3 regions of the Brevibacillus composti genome follow, and region 1 is predicted to be linked to each of the others. Evidence: riboswitches for the same ligand, from Rfam matches in the RefSeq annotation. Region 1 holds a riboswitch; each other region holds the start of a gene.

Region 1 (5,728 bases):
ATTTCATCAGCCAGCATGATCATGTCATGCTTACCCTTTGCACGGATGTGCTCAATGCGGCCTTTGCGCCGGGAGTCAGCGCGCCCTCTCCGTTTGGGCTTAGCCCGATGGTGGTCCGCAGCTTGATCCGCACAGTTGCCGCTCATGAGAAAACGCTTTCTTTTGACATTTGCGAAGTAAATCCGGTCCTCGATGAGAACGGCCGAACCGTAAAATTAGGTGCTTATCTGACAAACGAAGCCATCATGACACTTCTAGGGGGAGACATCTATGACACTAGCACTTAATCAAGTCAACACGATTTTTCTCGCAGTCGCTCTGCTCGTACTGGGGACCTACCTGGTCAAAAAAGCGGGTTTCCTGCAAAAGTTTTGCATTCCGGCACCTGTGGTAGGCGGGCTTCTGTTTGCCATCGTGGCGACGACGCTAAAAGCGACGGGGATCATGGAAATCAAGCTGGATACCTCGCTGCAAAGTTTGTTCATGCTGACGTTCTTCACAACCGTGGGGCTCGGGGCGAGCTTTAAACTGATCAAATTGGGGGGCAAACTGCTCGTCATCTACTGGATTGCCTGTGGCGTATTGGCTCTGGCGCAGAACGTGATCGGCGTGTCCCTGGCCTCGGCATTTGGCATCCATCCGTTGATTGGGATGATGGCTGGCGCCGTTTCCATGGAAGGCGGGCACGGAGCGGCAGGCGCATTTGGACAAACGCTGGAGGAGATGGGCATCCAGTCCGCACTCGCGATCGGGATCGCGGCGGCTACCTTTGGTCTCGTGGCGGGGGGATTGGTCGGCGGACCGACGGTGAAATACCTGGTGACCAAATACGATCTCAAGCCGACGGAAACGGACGAGACGACCGTGACGCTCGAAGAAAACACCCAGCCGATTACGACGAACACCTTCTTTATCCAAGTCCTTCTCATTACTTTCTGTATGGCTTTGGGAACCTATCTGGGCGAGCTGTTCTCGGATGCAACCGGCTTTGTGCTTCCGGGCTATGTCGGAGCCATGTTTGTAGCGGTAATCGTGCGCAACCTCACCGATAAAATCAAGCCGGAAGCCATTGATATGAAGAGCATCAACCTCATTGGCGACGTGACGCTTGGCATTTTCCTGTCCATGGCGCTGATGAGCATCAAGCTGTGGGAAGTGGCGGACCTCGCGCTGCCTATGCTGGTGATCGTGTTTGTACAAGTTGTCTTTATCGTCCTGTTCGGGGCACTCGTGCTGTTCCGCCTGCTCGGCAAAAACTACGATGCGGCTGTCATGGTCGCAGGCTTTACCGGACATGGACTCGGCGCTACGCCAAACGCGATGGCGAATATGGCTGCCGTGACCGCCCGGTTTGGGCCTTCGCGAAAAGCGTATCTGGTCGTTCCGATCGTAGGTGCGTTCCTGATTGACGTGTTCGGCATGCCGATTATTATTACGACGATTAATCTGTTTAAATAAAGCAGGAAAAATCCCTTTCGGCCGGAACGATTCTGGCCGGAGGGGATTTTTGTTAGCCCCGATCCGATCAGACCGGGGTTCCTTCCTAACCATCAGCCTTCGGGATTGACTTGCAGACATATTTTCCCCAAATAATGCCGGTTGAGAACGGCATGCGCCTCATGCGCATCCTTCAGTGCAAAGGTATGGCTAATGTGCGCGGTTAGCTGATTTGCGGCTATGTAGCGGTGAAGTCTGGCGATAATCTCAGGATCAGGCTCGCCGTGATATCCTGTGGTTCTGATGTTTTCGCTCACCCGGAGCGCCGGGTGTATCCCGTAAGGATAGGCGATTCGGCCGCCCTTGCGCACACCATTAACCACGGCGTCCGCGATTTCTCCGCCGGCGGTGAACAGAGCCGCATCGAATCCTTCTGGTGCGAACGCAAATACCTTCGAAGCCAAATCTCCCTCTCTGCCGTTCACAACTGCTTCGCAGCCCAGCCGCTTCACCATGGCCACGCCGTCTTCACCTGAAGCGACAGCGAATACACGCGCGCCCATACATTTCGCCAGTTGCACGGCCATGTGGCCAACGCCTCCGCTGGCGCCGAAGATCATGATCGATTCCCCTTGCTGCAAGGCCAAAACATCCTCCAGCCCGCGCAATGCGGTAATTCCGACGCCAGAGATAACCGCCGCCTCCTGCATGGGTAATCCCTCCGGAATCCGGGACGCGTACTTGGCAGGGATGGCTGCGTATTCCGCATAGAAGCCGCCCTTCGGATTCAGAAAAGCGGGCGCATAGACCCGATCTCCCAGGTCAACATGAGACACCTTTTCCCCCCGCGCGATGACGGTACCTGACCCTTCGGAGCCGAGAATGTAAGGAAAAGCTGGGTTCATGTTTAGCATTTCCGCGTATCCGCCTTGCCGTTCGAATGCATCCCATTCTCCAACACCGGCATAGGCGACTCGAATCAATACATCCTCGGGTCCGATCTCAGGCACGTCGACCTCCCGATACGTCAGTTCTTCCGGGCCGCCAAATCTGTGAAGCACCGCAGCCCGCATGTAATTTGTCCGCTGATTCATGGCTACCTCCTCCAACAAACAAGTTTTCTGCTTGCAACGTCCAACTTATCACAATATCATGTCAATAGTTGGCATGTTTTCGGAAGAGGAGCGAATCATTGTGTCCAAGGCGAAACTGCTGTTCGACCTCATTTCGTATGTAAATGCAAGACGTCAATTTACCGCGCAGGATGTGGCCAGCGAATTCCATATTTCCCTGCGGACAGCCCATCGCTACCTGGCAGAACTGGGCGAGATGGGTGTCCCGCTGTATACAGAACCCGGTCGCAGTGGGGGCTACCGCGTATTGAACAATCGGGTATTGCCGCCCATTCTCTTCAGCGAGAACGAAGCGTTCGCCATCTTCTTCGCATTCCAATCGCTGAAATACTACCATTCGCTGCCTTTTGACGTTGACATTGCCTCGGTCTCCCGAAAGCTTTACGCAAACCTGCCTCTGGATACCAGGAAAAAGATCGATCGTCTTGATGCCGTTTTATCGATATGGAACAAAAAGAGAAGTGTACCCTCTCACTGCCTGAAAGAAATCATCGAAGCCGCCATAGAGAGACAGGTCGTGCAAATCGAATACATGTCAAAAGCGGGTCATTCCCGAAGAGAAGTCGCCCCTATCGGCATTTACGCCTATGATGGCTTCTGGTATATGCCTGCCTTCGATTTAGCCCGTGAGATGGTTCGATTATTCCGCACGGATCGGATTGTGAAACTGATCAGGTTGGAGCGGACCTATTCACCCGATCTGACACTGAACGATTGGTTGCTCAGCCATACCGAACAAGAACCAAAAGCGCCCATCAGGCTATACGTGGAACTGACCGAGGAGGGACTTCGTCAATGCCGAAGCCAGCCATGGCTGGAGCCTTATCTCATCACCAACGATCAAGGCCAGGGTTCTATTGATACAGTCATTGATCGGGCGGAGATCGAATTCGTTTCCCGTTATTTTTTCCAGCTGGGTACCGTAGCGAGAGTAATCGAGCCCGAGGAGATGGTGAGCCGCATACGCTCATGGTCTCAAGAACTTCTCCAGCATTACACGGTGACCGGCCAGACAGACCATGCATGACAGGGGGATGACAAAAATAGCGGGGAAAAGGCAGACTGCCGCCAAAAGCAGTGATAGCGGCAGCGATGAGGCGGGATGGAATACGGGTGCACGGTGTCCCTCTTCAATGAAACAAGACGGAGATCACCAGCCAAGCAGGAACGGCGAGAAGAGCCACAAAAGAGACCCAAGCCAGCCATAGCAGTTTGGGGCCTCGGTAGAGAGAATAAGCGATCAATAGATGAAAAAGATAGAGCAGCAAGGCCCCTTCAAAGCGGGGAGTAGCGTTCAAATACCAGGCGAGCGGAAAGTACAAGCACGCGCTCGCAATCAGGTATCGCCCATTTCCAGACATGATGGCTAAGAAGGCAAAGAGAAGGGAGAAGCCCGTCGACAGTAGGAATACGATGCTGACCATTACAACTGCGTCAAAAACCAGATCAGCGGTCCGAAAAAAGCAAAAACTGCAAACAGTCGCATCATCATGAAATAGTGCCGGGAAGGGTAACGCCGGGCTTGCCACTTGCCCAGTATCTCCCAGGCAGACCGCGGTTTTAACGCGATATACCCCGTGATCACAAACCAAAAGATGTAGAAAAGAATCCCGAAAACAGCTGCCATCTCCACGCCCCCTTTTTCTACATGTACGTCTGAAGTTCCAGCGGGTTTCACACTTTCGACCCACACAGGTTGACAAAATAAACAGACCATTGTAAACTCAAAGCATAATTGAATACGACCTCACTTAACACAGTGAGGTAGAGGTGCGATATTTAACAGTCCTTGGTGGAGTTGGAGAAGACGGTGAAGCCAAGGAGAAGGAAATGTCGCCGAAGCTCGTAATACGATTCTCACGTATTGCTTGCTGGGTCTGCAGTTAAGAGCTGCAGGACTGTCTCAATAAATGACCCGATTTATTGAGTTGTGCTATCTCGACTGGGGATGAGAGAGGTATGTTGGGCAACTATGTATATAGTGCGACCTGAGGCTATCTCAGGTCGTTTTTTATTTGGAAAAAGCCCTGCCAACAATCACACTAGAAAAAGGAGTATTCGAACATGAAAAAACATTCACCATTTCTCGCACTCTGTCTCTCGGCCATTCTTTTCGTCGCAGGATGCGGGACCAGCAACAGCACACCGGCGGCATCTTCGGACGAAGGCGTCTTTCGCGTAGGCATGGAAGCCGGGTATGCGCCTTTTAACTGGACGCAAATGGATGATTCCAACGGTGCGGTGAAAATCGACGGCAACGCCGAATATGCAGGCGGCTACGATGTGGAAATCGCGAAAAAGCTGGCCGACGGTCTCGGCAAAAAACTGGTGATCGTGAAAACGGAGTGGGATGGCCTGGTGCCGGCGCTGACTTCCGGCAAGATCGACGCCATCGTCGCGGGGATGTCCCCAACCGCCGAGCGGAAACAGACGATCGATTTCTCGGACAATTACTATAAATCGAATTTAGTGATGGTTGTGAAAAAAGGCGGCAAATACGAAGGCGCGAAGTCGATCCAGGATTTCAAAGGCGCGAAGGTAACCGCTCAATTGAACACCTTCCACTACTCCGTGATCAACCAGATTGAAGGGGTCGTGCAGGAGCCGGCGATGGACAACTTCCCGGCGATGAGAGTGGCGCTGGAATCCGGCATTATTGACGGCTATGTCTCCGAGCGTCCAGAAGCAGTCAGCGCATCCGCAGCCAATCCGAACTTCGCCATGGTCGAGTTTACAGACGGCTTTACGACTTCGGAAGATGATACCGCCATCGCTGTAGGCCTTCAGAAAGGCAGCGAGCTTACGGCGAAAATCAACGAAATTCTCGCAGGCATTTCCGAAGAAGAGCGTACCAGCATCATGGATGCCGCGATCAAAAATCAACCAGCAGCAAAATAATCATGTTGCGAAACCGGCTGCATCGCCATGCAGTCGGTTTTATGATGAACGGCTGCGGACAGCTCGCCGCCTGGTGCCGGTGAGCTTGCCAAGCAGCTTGGACGCAATGTGGAATGGGGGAAAAAGATGAGCTTTGAATGGATTGTCAAAATCATTACCGAAAACTGGCCCATGTTCCTGCGCGGGGCGGGCTGGACGTTGGTAATCGCCTTAACCGGCACGGTGCTCGGGGCGCTCATCGGCTTGCTGATCGGAGTGAT
Region 2 (5,728 bases), 2.1 Mb from region 1:
CCAGGGTATCCAACAGCTTGCCGGCCACCCCCCGGTCGAAGGCAATCACGAATTCTCCCTGCATCTGCTCTCCCTTTTTCCCGATGGAAAACGGAGTCCACTCGCCTCGCACCCCTGCTTTGTAATACCATTGGGTCGTCTCTTTGACCGTCTCGGGGACTGGCTTGACGACGACTTTCACGTATTCATCCAGACGTTCTCCCGGCTCCAGGGTGAAATCGGGAGGGAGCAGGGCGGGACCCAGCGTTACTTCACGGATGACGATCTCATTGGGGTCCGGGGAGCCATCCGGCTGAACGTAATCACGGTCCTGGTTAAAGTCCTGAAACATCCCGACAATCACGGCCGTATTGCCCAATGGCTCAAGCGGGACTCCTGTCGCGGTCCGCCCTTGGTTAAACGGAATCCAGGGGGAGGCGGGGCTGGCATCCAGCAGGGGAACATCCAGCAGATAGGCAAACGTCACGCTGTCCAGCACGGGCGTGGTCGGCATGGCGGTCAACGTCCCCGTCAGACCGGCGAGGGAGCCATCCCGCTCCAGCTTGGCCGCAAAGGCCGTGACTGGATTAAACAGCAATGTCCGGCGCAGCGGCTCAGCGGCGATTTGATCGCGGTTTTGGGCCTCGGCGACGATCTCGGCCGGATTGACTCGGAGGACCTCGCCGACCTCGCCGCTCTCCCCGATCCGGGCCGCTGCTACCTCGAAGGTATAGGAGACTTTTTGCCGTCCATCGCCCAAGGAGACCGGCGCTGACGGGACCAGCGCGCCCGCAGGAAGCTCCACGCCATCTATCTTGACGACGGGTTTGATCGGGTAGGCTTCCGCAAAATCCGTGACCTCCAAGGTCAGCGTCGCTTTTTCCGCATAGGGCTGGCTCCAGCCGTTATCGGCGTACAAGCTGAGCGTCGGCTTGCTGCTCACCCTAATCGTGCTCGTCGCGGAAAACTGGCCATCCGGCGTGCTGACCGTGATGATAGCGGTCCCCGGCTTTATCCCCGTCACGATGCCGTGGGAGGAGACCGCCGCCACGCTGCTGTCGCTGGACGTCCAGATGACGCTTTGATCCGCCTGGGCGGGAGTGATCTTTACTTTCAGCCCCACTGTTTGCCCGACTTGGATCGATGCCTGTTCCGGGGATACGCTGATTCCGACAACCGGCGGAATATTCGTCTCCACCTGCAGCGTCAAATGATTGAAGCTGCGGCTGTTCTCCCTGTCTCCCTCCCGGTAGCGAAGCGTCGAGTCGGACAGCAGATAGGTCCCGGTCTCGGCAGGCTTGACGACGATGCCGAATGCGAGCGGGTCCGCCTTGTACCAGTCGCCGCTTCGGGTGAAGGTGATATCGGGCAGATTCAGCGTCAGCACACCGTTTTCCAGCCGTCTGCTCCAGTTCTTGTCGATGCTCTCGATCGGCACCTCCGGCGGGAGGAGCTCGGTCAGCGTGAGATCGGTGATCGTAAACGAATGGGGCGGGAAGGACCCGTATCCTTTAAAATTGGCCAGGACCCTGCCGCCTGCTTCCGTGATGACAAAAGAAGCAAATGCGTTCACGGTGATGCTGTCGCGGCCTTTCAGGTTGGCGTCCAACTGGCTCTTGTCCACGAGCGGGATCGTAATCTCGGTGATCCCGGCTTTGATCAAGTTTTTCAGCCCATTTACAATATCGGTTACTTTGGCGCTCGGCTCCGTAATGATCGACTGGTTGATGGAGACCGGGCCGTCGTAGCCGGCGATCATCATCTCGTTGAAATTCTTTTTCCCTCTGCCTTCAGGCGCGAGACCGCCGTTGTTGTCGTTCCCTTTTCCGCTGCCCGCTACTTTGCCCAGCTCTGTCTCCATGTCGTAGACTCTGCCGTACTCAAAGGGCTGATTGATCAGATAGAACGGGCGGATTCCGCTTACCCGGTCTGCCGGTCTCCCCGTCAATCCCTCCGCATGGAAAGGAGCGGGGGATACCGTATAGCGGATCTCCGACGTCTCCCCGAGCTTGATCGTCGACTTCGTCAGGGAGCGGGACAGCTCCAGTGAAGTGAGCGGCGTATAGACCGTCACCTCATACGTCCGTTTGGTTTTGCCGTCCTGCGCGGTCACCGCGATCGCCAGCTTGGTCGCCCCGGGCTTGACGGCGATCTCCTTTGGCGTGCCGCTGGCGTGCGCCGCTCCGTTCACGGTCATGCTGGCTTTGCTGTCCTCCAGCGTCGGCGTGATTGCGATGTGCGAGACGGCGCTGTTCAGATGCACCTCGTAGCTTGCCGTTTCCCGATCAAAGCCAGGCTCGAGCGGGAGCAAGCTCTCCGCTTTTACGGTCAAATTCTGCAGGTAGGCATTGTTGTTCGGCTGCGGGCCCAGCTGGAAGTCGAGAGTGGCCGTGCTTCCCGCTTCGAAGTTTTCGATCAGCTTCAGCTCCGGCATGTAGCCTTCCTTGGCCGCTTCCACGGAGACGAGACCGGCGGGCACATCCTGCAACAGGTACTCGCCCTTTTCATTTGTCGTCGCATTTACGATGCCTCCCGCTGACACCTTGGCTCCAGCCAGCGGCTTCGGCGGCGCCGAGGAATCCGTGACCCGCCCTTTCACGGCGCCTGTCTGCTTGTACTCCCCGAGATTGATCAACAGCTTGACGAAATCGATCGCACCCCCGTCTCCATAGGGGTTTTTCGTCGATCGGTCATCCAGCGATATCGTGAGGCTGCCGTCCTGCAGCAAGGGGAGATATTCATCCGGAATTTGCACGCTGATCAGCTTTCCGATCGGTCCATGCTGATTCAGAGAGTTGATGATCTTTTCCAGAAAAGGCGCACGGACGCCGTTCAGCTCTGCCGTATACTTCACCCGGCCGGGAAATTTCTGCGGCTGGTAGTCGTTGATAAAGAGCTGGAGAATCGCCCCTTTGATTGGCGTGTTCTTCGTGTCGAAAGTGACGGTTACCGGCACGACGGGATTGGCGTTCTTTCTGTACGCATTCGAACGGGTATAGCCATCGGCGATCTTGTCCCTCTCGGCTTCGGACAGCCCCGACGAGAAGGCGGGATAGAGGAAAGAACTGATCACCATCAACTGGTCCGTCCCCCGGGGATCATCCGGCTCTCTCTGGATGACGGGGTAGGGCGCAGCCGTGCTTTTTCCCGAAAACGGATCGTAATTTTCCGGCCATCCTTTGCCAAAATTGTCGATATCCCCGACCCGCACCATCAGGTCCGCCTCGTCCGTATCGTATTTCACCGCATACGGCTTGGACCAGTCGCCATTCAGCGGGTCGTTTGCGCGGTCCACCGGCGTTCCCGCGGCCATCGCCGCATGGCTTGTCCCTTGATTCAAAAAGCCTGTCAGACAGATGATCACGGCCAAGCACAGCATCAGCAGGCGCCAGGTACTCCTTCTCTCCATGGGTCCACCTCTTTCCTCTCGTCACGTTCTGCTTCAGTCTTCGTCCTGAAACAATCTCTCGTTGCTTTTCTATGTTCCCTGTCTATACGAGCGCTCGACTCTCGCTATGGTTCATTCGAACCATTGCTGGCATATTTATCATGATTCCTAATAATGGTACTATTCTACCATGAAGAAAGACCGGTGAGGATAGTCGGTTTTGAAACATCTGTTACGGGAGGGGGGGTGCCGCCAACCGGGCTGGCACAAACTCACACTTGATTTCTATCGGAAAACTCATATACTTGAACCGTAACATAATTTCATAATCAATATCCTCATCTTGCACGATGAGGATAGAGGTCGCGGCTTTTATATGATTCGGGACGAGATTCAGAGAAGATCAATGACTCCACGAGGAGGGAAAAGCCGCCGAAGCCTGCTGTGTGTTCTCTGCCGCACAGGCTGGGGCTGTACCCGAAAGGGACAGAACTGTCACGTTTGCCCGCCTGGCAGACGTGTTGTGCTATCTTCCGTGAAGGCTTGGTGGGGATTGGAGCATACCGCCCTTATGCCGTTTTGGCTATGGTGGTATTTTTTATTTCCAGCCGTCCTTCCCAAAAAAACAGAAAGGTCGTGCATGTGCGTTATGTCTTCTTCGAATCAACTGCAACGCGGATTAAAAGCCCGCCACCTGACGATGATCGCGATCGGCGGATCGATTGGCACCGGGCTTTTTCTCGCCAGCGGCGGCTCGATCCATTCCGCGGGTCCGGGCGGCGCTCTGGCGGCATATATCGCCATCAGCTTGATGGTCTACTTCCTGATGACGAGCCTCGGCGAGATGGCGGCCTTCATGCCTGTCTCCGGTTCCTTCAGCACGTACGCGGCCAAGTTCGTCGACCCGTCTCTCGGCTTCGCGCTGGGCTGGAACTACTGGTACAACTGGGCGATTACGATCGCCGTCGAACTCTCGGCCGGTGCGCTGATCATGAAATACTGGTTTCCGGACACCCCTTCGATGCTCTGGAGCGCTCTGTTTCTCGTCTTGATGTTTGGCCTCAATATGTTATCCGTAAAGGGATATGGCGAGTCGGAATTCTGGTTTTCTCTGATCAAAGTAAGCACCGTCATCATTTTTATCGTCGTGGGCACCCTGATGATCTTTGGCATCATGGGCGGGGAAGCAGTCGGCTTCACCAACTTTACCAAGGGAGAGGCACCGTTTCACGGCGGTTTTATGGCTATCCTCGGCGTCTTCATGATCGCCGGCTTCTCCTTCCAGGGGACCGAGCTGGTCGGGATTGCGGCCGGAGAGAGCGAAGATCCGAAGCGGAATATCCCCAAAGCGGTCAAGCAGATTTTCTGGCGCATCCTGCTCTTCTATATTTTTGCGATTTTCGTCATCGGTCTCTTGATTCCGTACGACAATCCCAATCTGGTCAGCGGCGACATTGCCGATATCGCAATCAGCCCGTTTACGCTCGTCTTTGAAAAAGCCGGCTTTGCTTTTGCCGCCTCGGTCATGAACGCCGTCATCTTGACATCCGTTCTGTCCGCGGGCAACTCGGGCATGTACGCTTCCACCCGGATGCTGTACGTCCTGGCCAAAGAAGGCAAAGCGCCGAAGTTCTTCGCCAAGCTGAACAAGCGCGGCGTGCCGGTCAATGCGCTGCTTTTGACTGCCAGCATCGGGATGTTCGCCTTCCTGGCTTCCCTGTTCGGTGACGGCACGGTATATATCTGGCTGCTGAATGCGTCCGGCATGTCCGGCTTTATCGCCTGGCTGGGCATCGCGATCAGCCACTACCGCTTTCGGCGGGCCTATCTCGCGCAGGGCTTCCAGTTGAGCCAGCTTCCGTACCGCTCCAAATGGTTCCCGTATGGTCCGATCTTTGCATTTGTCGTCTGTCTCTTCGTCGTGCTCGGGCAAAACTACACCGCTTTTCTCGGCGAATCGATTGACTGGAACGGCGTTTTGGTCTCCTATATCGGCCTCCCGCTGTTCCTCGCGGTTTGGCTGGGGTACAAGTACACGAAAAAGACCAAGGTGATTCCGCTTAAAGAAGTGGACTTCTCTTACGAAAAATAGCAAACAGCCCGGAGTGTTGCTCCGGGCTGTTTTGCATGAGAAGACAGACGAACGGTTACGGCTCTCAGGCAAACAGGCTGATGAGGTTGCCGTCTGGGTCCTGGACGATCGCGTAGCGCTGCCCCCAAAAAGCATCCCATGGCTCGCGGTGTCCTGTGTAACCGCGCTCCGTTACTTTTTGGTACAGCTCGTCCACCTCTTCACGCCGCTCGCACAAAAACGCCAGCTCGATCCGATGGCCGACAGGCTCCTCCCAACCGCCATATACA
Region 3 (5,728 bases), 1.7 Mb from region 1:
TTTTGCCATGTATGAGTCCCCCTATCCCTATTGAATAAACGCTGCCATCGCACGGAGGCCGATGAACGAAACAATAACGAAAATGCCCATAGTAACGTAAGTAGCTACGCGTTGGGAACGCGGACCAACGGTAATGCCCCAGTGAACCAAAAACGACCACAGACCGTTGGAAAAGTGGAATACCGTGCTCAGAATCCCGATGGAGTAGAAGACTACCATCACCGGATTGCTCAGGATGTCGGCCATCATGTCAAAGTTGACTTCAGCGCCGAGAGCCTTTTGGATGCGTGTTTCATAGACGTGCCACGCGATAAAAATCAGCGTAATAATTCCTGTCAAGCGCTGCCACAGGAACATTTGGTTCCGCGCATAGCTGTAATTGCCTACATTGTGCTTTGCCTGAAAAGCAATGTAGATCCCGTACACAGCGTGAAACAGGATGGGAATGTAGATAAAGATGAATTCGACGACGATCAAGAACGGTACGTGTTCGATCATACCAACGACTTGGTTGAACGCCTCAGGTCCTCTTGTCGCTTGATAGTTGGCCGTCAGGTGAAACAGCAGATACAGCCCGATTGGGAACAAACCAAGTAAAGAATGCAGCTTGTGACTCAAAAAGCTATGGCCTTTCGCCATAAGATGGTCCCCCTTTCAGTTATATGTCGCGTCCTTTTCATAGAGCTTTTCCCCACTATCCTAACCCATTGCCGGCAGGGTTACACATAGTCGAAGGCGACTTTCACCCAGCTCTTTGGCAGATTGTGTCGGAATACGGAAAAAAGTTGGGCAAAACGTTGACCAAAACCAATTGTACTCCTGTCTTTATGGAGCGTCAAGCCAGTTAAATAGACTTATTCTATTTTTGGAATGCAATAAAAAAATCGCGGGATTTCTATCATTCTGTCATAAGAACTCTTTCTTTCTCATAATCTTTTACCAAATCTCAAAATTGAACAGAGCCCTGCCAGATGTCGTTTGCCTCTCTTCTTGTGAGACGAGCTCTCGTCCATCTGGATGGGAAAGGAGGCATCCCGGTGAAAGAGGACCAATTGGACGCGCTGCTCCCGTCGCGCGTCGCTGCCGACATCGAACGCATTCACATGCCCTATCTGGGCTACCACCTTTTCCGCGAGCAGATTACGCGCGCCCTGCTCGGCGAGAGCGAGCAGGCCATCCTGCACTGGCTGGGAAAGGATATCGGCCGAAAGATCCCCATCCAATCCGCATCCGGCGTCGTCATGCCCTTTATCCGGCTGGGACTGGGGCAGCTCGACGTCCTGGAAGAGGGGGAGAAGCGCTATCGCTACCGGCTGATGCACACCGCCTATCTGTACATGCCTCCCGAGAGACTGCTTCGCTCGCTGGCGCTCGAGTGCGGAATCATCGCCGGCGCCTTCCATCGCTGGTTGGGACGGGAGGCAGAGGTGCGGATGGAAGTGGAGGAGAAGAGGAGCGTCTTGATCACGCTGACGTATTGAGCGCGCCCCTCCGCAGGCTATCCTTTTCGCTTGCCCTGCTTTGCCTCGCATGGCCCTTCTTGGCCTCGCTGGAACGCATGACCGGCATGGCCGCGCATGGCCGCACACATGCGGAACCCCTCTCACCCATTTTCGCGTGGGCAAGAGGGGAGAGCAATCAAAGATGGCAGGAGAGCTCCGCCCCGGTGCAGAGCTCCCTCTCCCTTATGTTATATGCTGTGGACGATCGCCTCGGTGCTGGCGTCCAAGCCATAGGCCGTATGCAGGCTGCGAACGGCCAATTCGGTGAGCGCCGCCGGAATCACGCAAGAGACCTTGATGTCCGAGGTGGAGACCATTTTGATCGTAATCTCCTGCTCGGCCAGGACGCGGAACATCTCCGCTGCTACGCCCGGATTGTTCACCATGCCCGCACCGACGATGGAGACCTTCGTCAAGCCTTCTTCATGGTCCACTTTGGCAAAGCCCAGTTCGGATTGATTGGCGGCCAGCGTATCCAGGGCTTTATGCAGGTCGCTGCCTGCCACGGTGAAGGAAATATTGGTGACGTCGGCGTCGTAGGAGCTTTGGATGATAATATCCACATTCACCTGATTGTCCGCCAGCGTGTGAAAGAGGCGGGACAAGGTTCCTACCCGGGCCGGCATGCCCACGACCGTCACCTTCGCCACGTCTTCATCATGGGCGACTCCGCTTACTACTCTTCCTGTTTCCATCTGGGGAACCTCCTCTACATACGTACCTTCTTCTGTGGTAAAGCTGGAGCGGACCACGAGCCGCACCTGATATTTTTTCGCCGCTTCGACCGAGCGGGGGTGCAGGACACCCGCCCCGAGATTGGCGAGCTCAAGCATTTCGTCATAAGAGATGCTGTCCAGCTTCTGTGCAGCGGGAACGACGCGCGGATCGGCTGTGAAGACGCCTGCGACATCCGTAAAAATCTCGCATCTCTCGGCGTTCAGGCCCGCTGCGAGCGCCACTGCGGAGGTGTCGGAACCGCCGCGGCCCAGCGTGGTAATTTCCCCTTCGTCACTGACTCCCTGAAAACCTGCCACGATGACGACGCGTCCCCGGGCTAGTTCGCGCTGGATTCGCTCTGTCTGAATCTCTTTGATCCGGGCTCTGCCGTGAATCGATTCCGTTACGACTCCCGCTTGCCAGCCCGTCAGCGAGATAGCGTCGTAGCCTCTTTGATGCAGCGCCATCGACAGTAGGGCGATGGATACCTGTTCCCCTGTGGCCAGGAGCATATCCATTTCTCGCTCCGACGGATACGGGGAAATTTGCTTTGCCATATCCACCAGCACGTCTGTGGATTTACCCATGGCGGATACGACAATCACCATGTCATGGCCCGCTTCTTTATTTTCAACAATCCGGTCGGCTACTCGAAAAATGCGTTCAACGGTACCAACAGAGGTACCTCCATATTTCTGCACGATCAAACCCATGCGGCTTCTCTCCCTTTTTCCATATATACATCTGCATCGACAGGTCTTTCTCTTCGGTTGCGCATATTCCAATGAAAAAAGGCAGCGACGAGGAATACACCTGCCGCTGCCTACTCATGTATAGACAAGATCGGTTCCTCCTTCCCTGGACTACGCGAGTCATCCATGTGCAGATACACAGAAAAAGACACACCCTGACAATCATGCACGCAGACTCGTGAGATAGCTCTCCATCTGGCAATCGGGCATTGGCCAGATGACAGTCCTGTATTTGTTCAACACAGGCCCAGCACAAAAGAGAGCGGGTCTCTCTTTGTACTTCGGCGAATCCCCCTTTCCACAGCCCTTCAACGATTCCCGATCTCGGGGTGGTACTCATGGTTTTCGCGCCTCTACCTCACTCCATTGGGGAAGTGAGGTTACAGTATTCTGTTTGAAAGGGATTATATCACGCTTGCCACTGTTGTTCAAACAGTATTTTGATCATTCGTTAAAAAGGCTCAGGACTGTGAATTACAGATCCATCTTTCGGAGTTTGGCGATGATCTCCCGGGCCAATTTGTCGCCGATGCCCAACTGCCGGAAATCCTCTACCGTGGCCTCTCTCATCTTTTTGAGCGAGCCAAAATGCTGGAACAGGAGCTTGCGCCGCTTTTCCCCAATTCCCGGAATCTCGTCCAGCTGGGAGGTGAGCAGCGTCTTGGTGCGCGACTGCCTGTGGAACGTGATGGCAAAGCGGTGTACCTCATCCTGCACGCGCTGAAGCAGATAAAACTCGTAGCTGTCCCGCTTTAGTTCGACCGGCTCGGGCGGGTTTCCATAGAGCAGCTGCGCCGTCTTGTGTTTGTCGTCCTTGGCCAGCCCGCAGACGGGAATATACAGGCCCAGCTCATTTTCCAGCACATCCATGGCCGCGCTGATCTGGCCCTTGCCGCCGTCGATGACGATCAGATCGGGCAGCGGCTGGTTTTCCTTGAGCAGGCGGGTGTAGCGGCGGCGGATGACTTCCCGCATGGAGCCGTAGTCATCAGGGCCTTCGACCGTTTTGATCTTGAATTTGCGGTACTCTTTTTTGTCCGGCCGCCCATCCGTGAAGACCACCATGGCTGACACCGGCTCCGCGCCCTGGATGTTGGAGTTGTCAAAGGCTTCGATCCGATGCGGCGTGCCGATGCCGAGAATATGTCCCAGGTTGTGTACAGCCTGGATTGTCCGGGCATCGTCTTTGGACATCAACGCGAATTTCTCCTCCAGGGAAATCCGCGCATTTTCACAGGCCATCTGCACCAGCTCGCGCTTTTTCCCCCGCTTTGGCGCATGCACCTTGATCCCCAGCCACTCCGACAGAAGCTCCGGATCGCTCTCTTCGGGGAGCAGGATCTCACGCGGCAGCACATTTTGCTTGTCGTAATAGAACTGGCTCACGTACGACATAAAGTCTTCTTTCTCGCCGCCGTAATAGGGAAAAGAGGTCGTGTCGCGCTCGATCATTTTTCCCTGCCGCATATAGAAGACCTGCACGCACATCCAGCCCTTTTCCGCGGAAAAGCCGATGATGTCCCGGTCCACCGTGTCTGCCAGCGTGATCTTTTGCTTTTCCATGACGGCTTCGATGCTGCGAATCTGGTCGCGGTACTCCTTGGCCCGCTCGAATTCCATCTGCTCGGCCGCCTGCTCCATTTTCGCGGTCAGCTGTTTTTTCATCTCTTCGTGGCCGCCGTCGAGAAAACGGGCGATCTCCTCGACCAACCGCTGATTTTCCTCTGCATCCACGTCATATACGCACGGCGCCAAGCACTGGCCGAGGTGGTAATAGAGGCAGACCTGCTTGGGCATCGTTTTGCATTTGCGCAGCGGATACAGGCGATCCAGCAGTTTTTTCACCTCGGAAGCCGCTCCCGCATTCGGATACGGGCCGAAATAACGCGCTTTGTCCTTCAGCACTTTGCGCGTGATCTCCAGCCGCGGATGCGCTTCGTTGGTGATCTTGATATACGGATAGGTTTTGTCGTCCATCAATCTGACGTTGTAGCGGGGATTATGCTTCTTGATCAGATTGCACTCCAGAATCAGCGCTTCGATCGGCGATGCGACGACGATGTATTCAAAATCGGCAATCTCGCTGACCAAAAGCTGCGTCTTGCCGTCATGACTTCCAGTGAAATAGGAGCGCACGCGGTTTTTCAGCACCTTGGCCTTGCCCACGTATATGATGTCGCCCTCTTTGTTCTTCATCAGGTAGCAGCCTGGTTTTTCCGGCAGGACGGCTAGCTTGTCTTTCAAGGAGCTTTGCACGGCTGCTCCCTCCTTCTGTATCGTTAAAAATTACCTGCCGCCGTACGGCATGAGCGGCTGTTCCAGGGAATACAGCTCATCCTCCAAAGCGCTCATCCGCTCCAGCATCAGCTTGCGGCAATCGTCCACCGCTTGATTGTACACGACGGGTCCGAGCGTTTTCAAAAAAAAGTCCAGCATCTGCTCGGCTGCCAGATGCCCCAGCTCTTCGCCCCGCTCTTCTTGGAAGTATTGCTGTATCTGGCTGATGATGTACTCCCTTTGCTCCCGTGGAAATTTTCTCATTTTCATCTGCCTAACCCCTCTCCGATTGTCCGTATTGGGATGTCCTCTCTTTTCTTTCCCGGCACAGACGACGGTGACTGGATCTTTCGTGAAACAGGTGTACCGAGCACTCTTCGCTTCTCGCTGCGGGTTCTCGCAGCCTGGAATCGTTCACCGAGAATGTACGTTCTATTCTTCATGTTACCATGTTTTTGCGGAAAACTCGACGGAATCTGT

The links. Region 1 has a riboswitch for lysine ahead of JD108_RS07755 (transporter substrate-binding domain-containing protein). Riboswitches for the same ligand answer to the same signal wherever they lie in the genome.
Region 2: it holds a riboswitch for lysine, as region 1 does, so the genes downstream of both, JD108_RS17830 (amino acid permease) here and JD108_RS07755 (transporter substrate-binding domain-containing protein) in region 1, are expected to answer to the same signal.
Region 3: it holds a riboswitch for lysine, as region 1 does, so the genes downstream of both, JD108_RS16015 (aspartate kinase) here and JD108_RS07755 (transporter substrate-binding domain-containing protein) in region 1, are expected to answer to the same signal.

What each region holds. Positions count from the first base shown of each region.
Region 1 covers NZ_CP066308.1:1,478,647-1,484,374, forward strand. Annotated here, with positions in the region: gene hutG (formimidoylglutamase) at 1-287, shown strand, start outside; gene gltS (sodium/glutamate symporter) at 271-1,458, shown strand; gene JD108_RS07735 (quinone oxidoreductase family protein) at 1,551-2,531, opposite strand; gene JD108_RS07740 (helix-turn-helix transcriptional regulator) at 2,632-3,597, shown strand; gene JD108_RS07745 (hypothetical protein) at 3,701-3,994, opposite strand; gene JD108_RS07750 (hypothetical protein) at 3,994-4,197, opposite strand; lysine riboswitch at 4,328-4,514, shown strand; gene JD108_RS07755 (transporter substrate-binding domain-containing protein) at 4,635-5,468, shown strand; gene JD108_RS07760 (amino acid ABC transporter permease) at 5,595-5,728, shown strand, end outside.
Region 2 covers NZ_CP066308.1:3,544,226-3,549,953, forward strand. Annotated here, with positions in the region: gene JD108_RS17825 (cadherin-like beta sandwich domain-containing protein) at 1-3,388, opposite strand, end outside; lysine riboswitch at 3,717-3,904, shown strand; gene JD108_RS17830 (amino acid permease) at 4,008-5,459, shown strand; gene JD108_RS17835 (VOC family protein) at 5,524-5,728, opposite strand, start outside.
Region 3 covers NZ_CP066308.1:3,159,098-3,164,825, forward strand. Annotated here, with positions in the region: gene sdhA (succinate dehydrogenase flavoprotein subunit) at 1-9, opposite strand, end outside; gene JD108_RS16005 (succinate dehydrogenase cytochrome b558 subunit) at 28-639, opposite strand; gene JD108_RS16010 (DUF2507 domain-containing protein) at 1,038-1,481, shown strand; gene JD108_RS16015 (aspartate kinase) at 1,691-2,932, opposite strand; lysine riboswitch at 3,148-3,335, opposite strand; gene uvrC (excinuclease ABC subunit UvrC) at 3,446-5,227, opposite strand; gene JD108_RS16025 (DUF2164 domain-containing protein) at 5,258-5,518, opposite strand.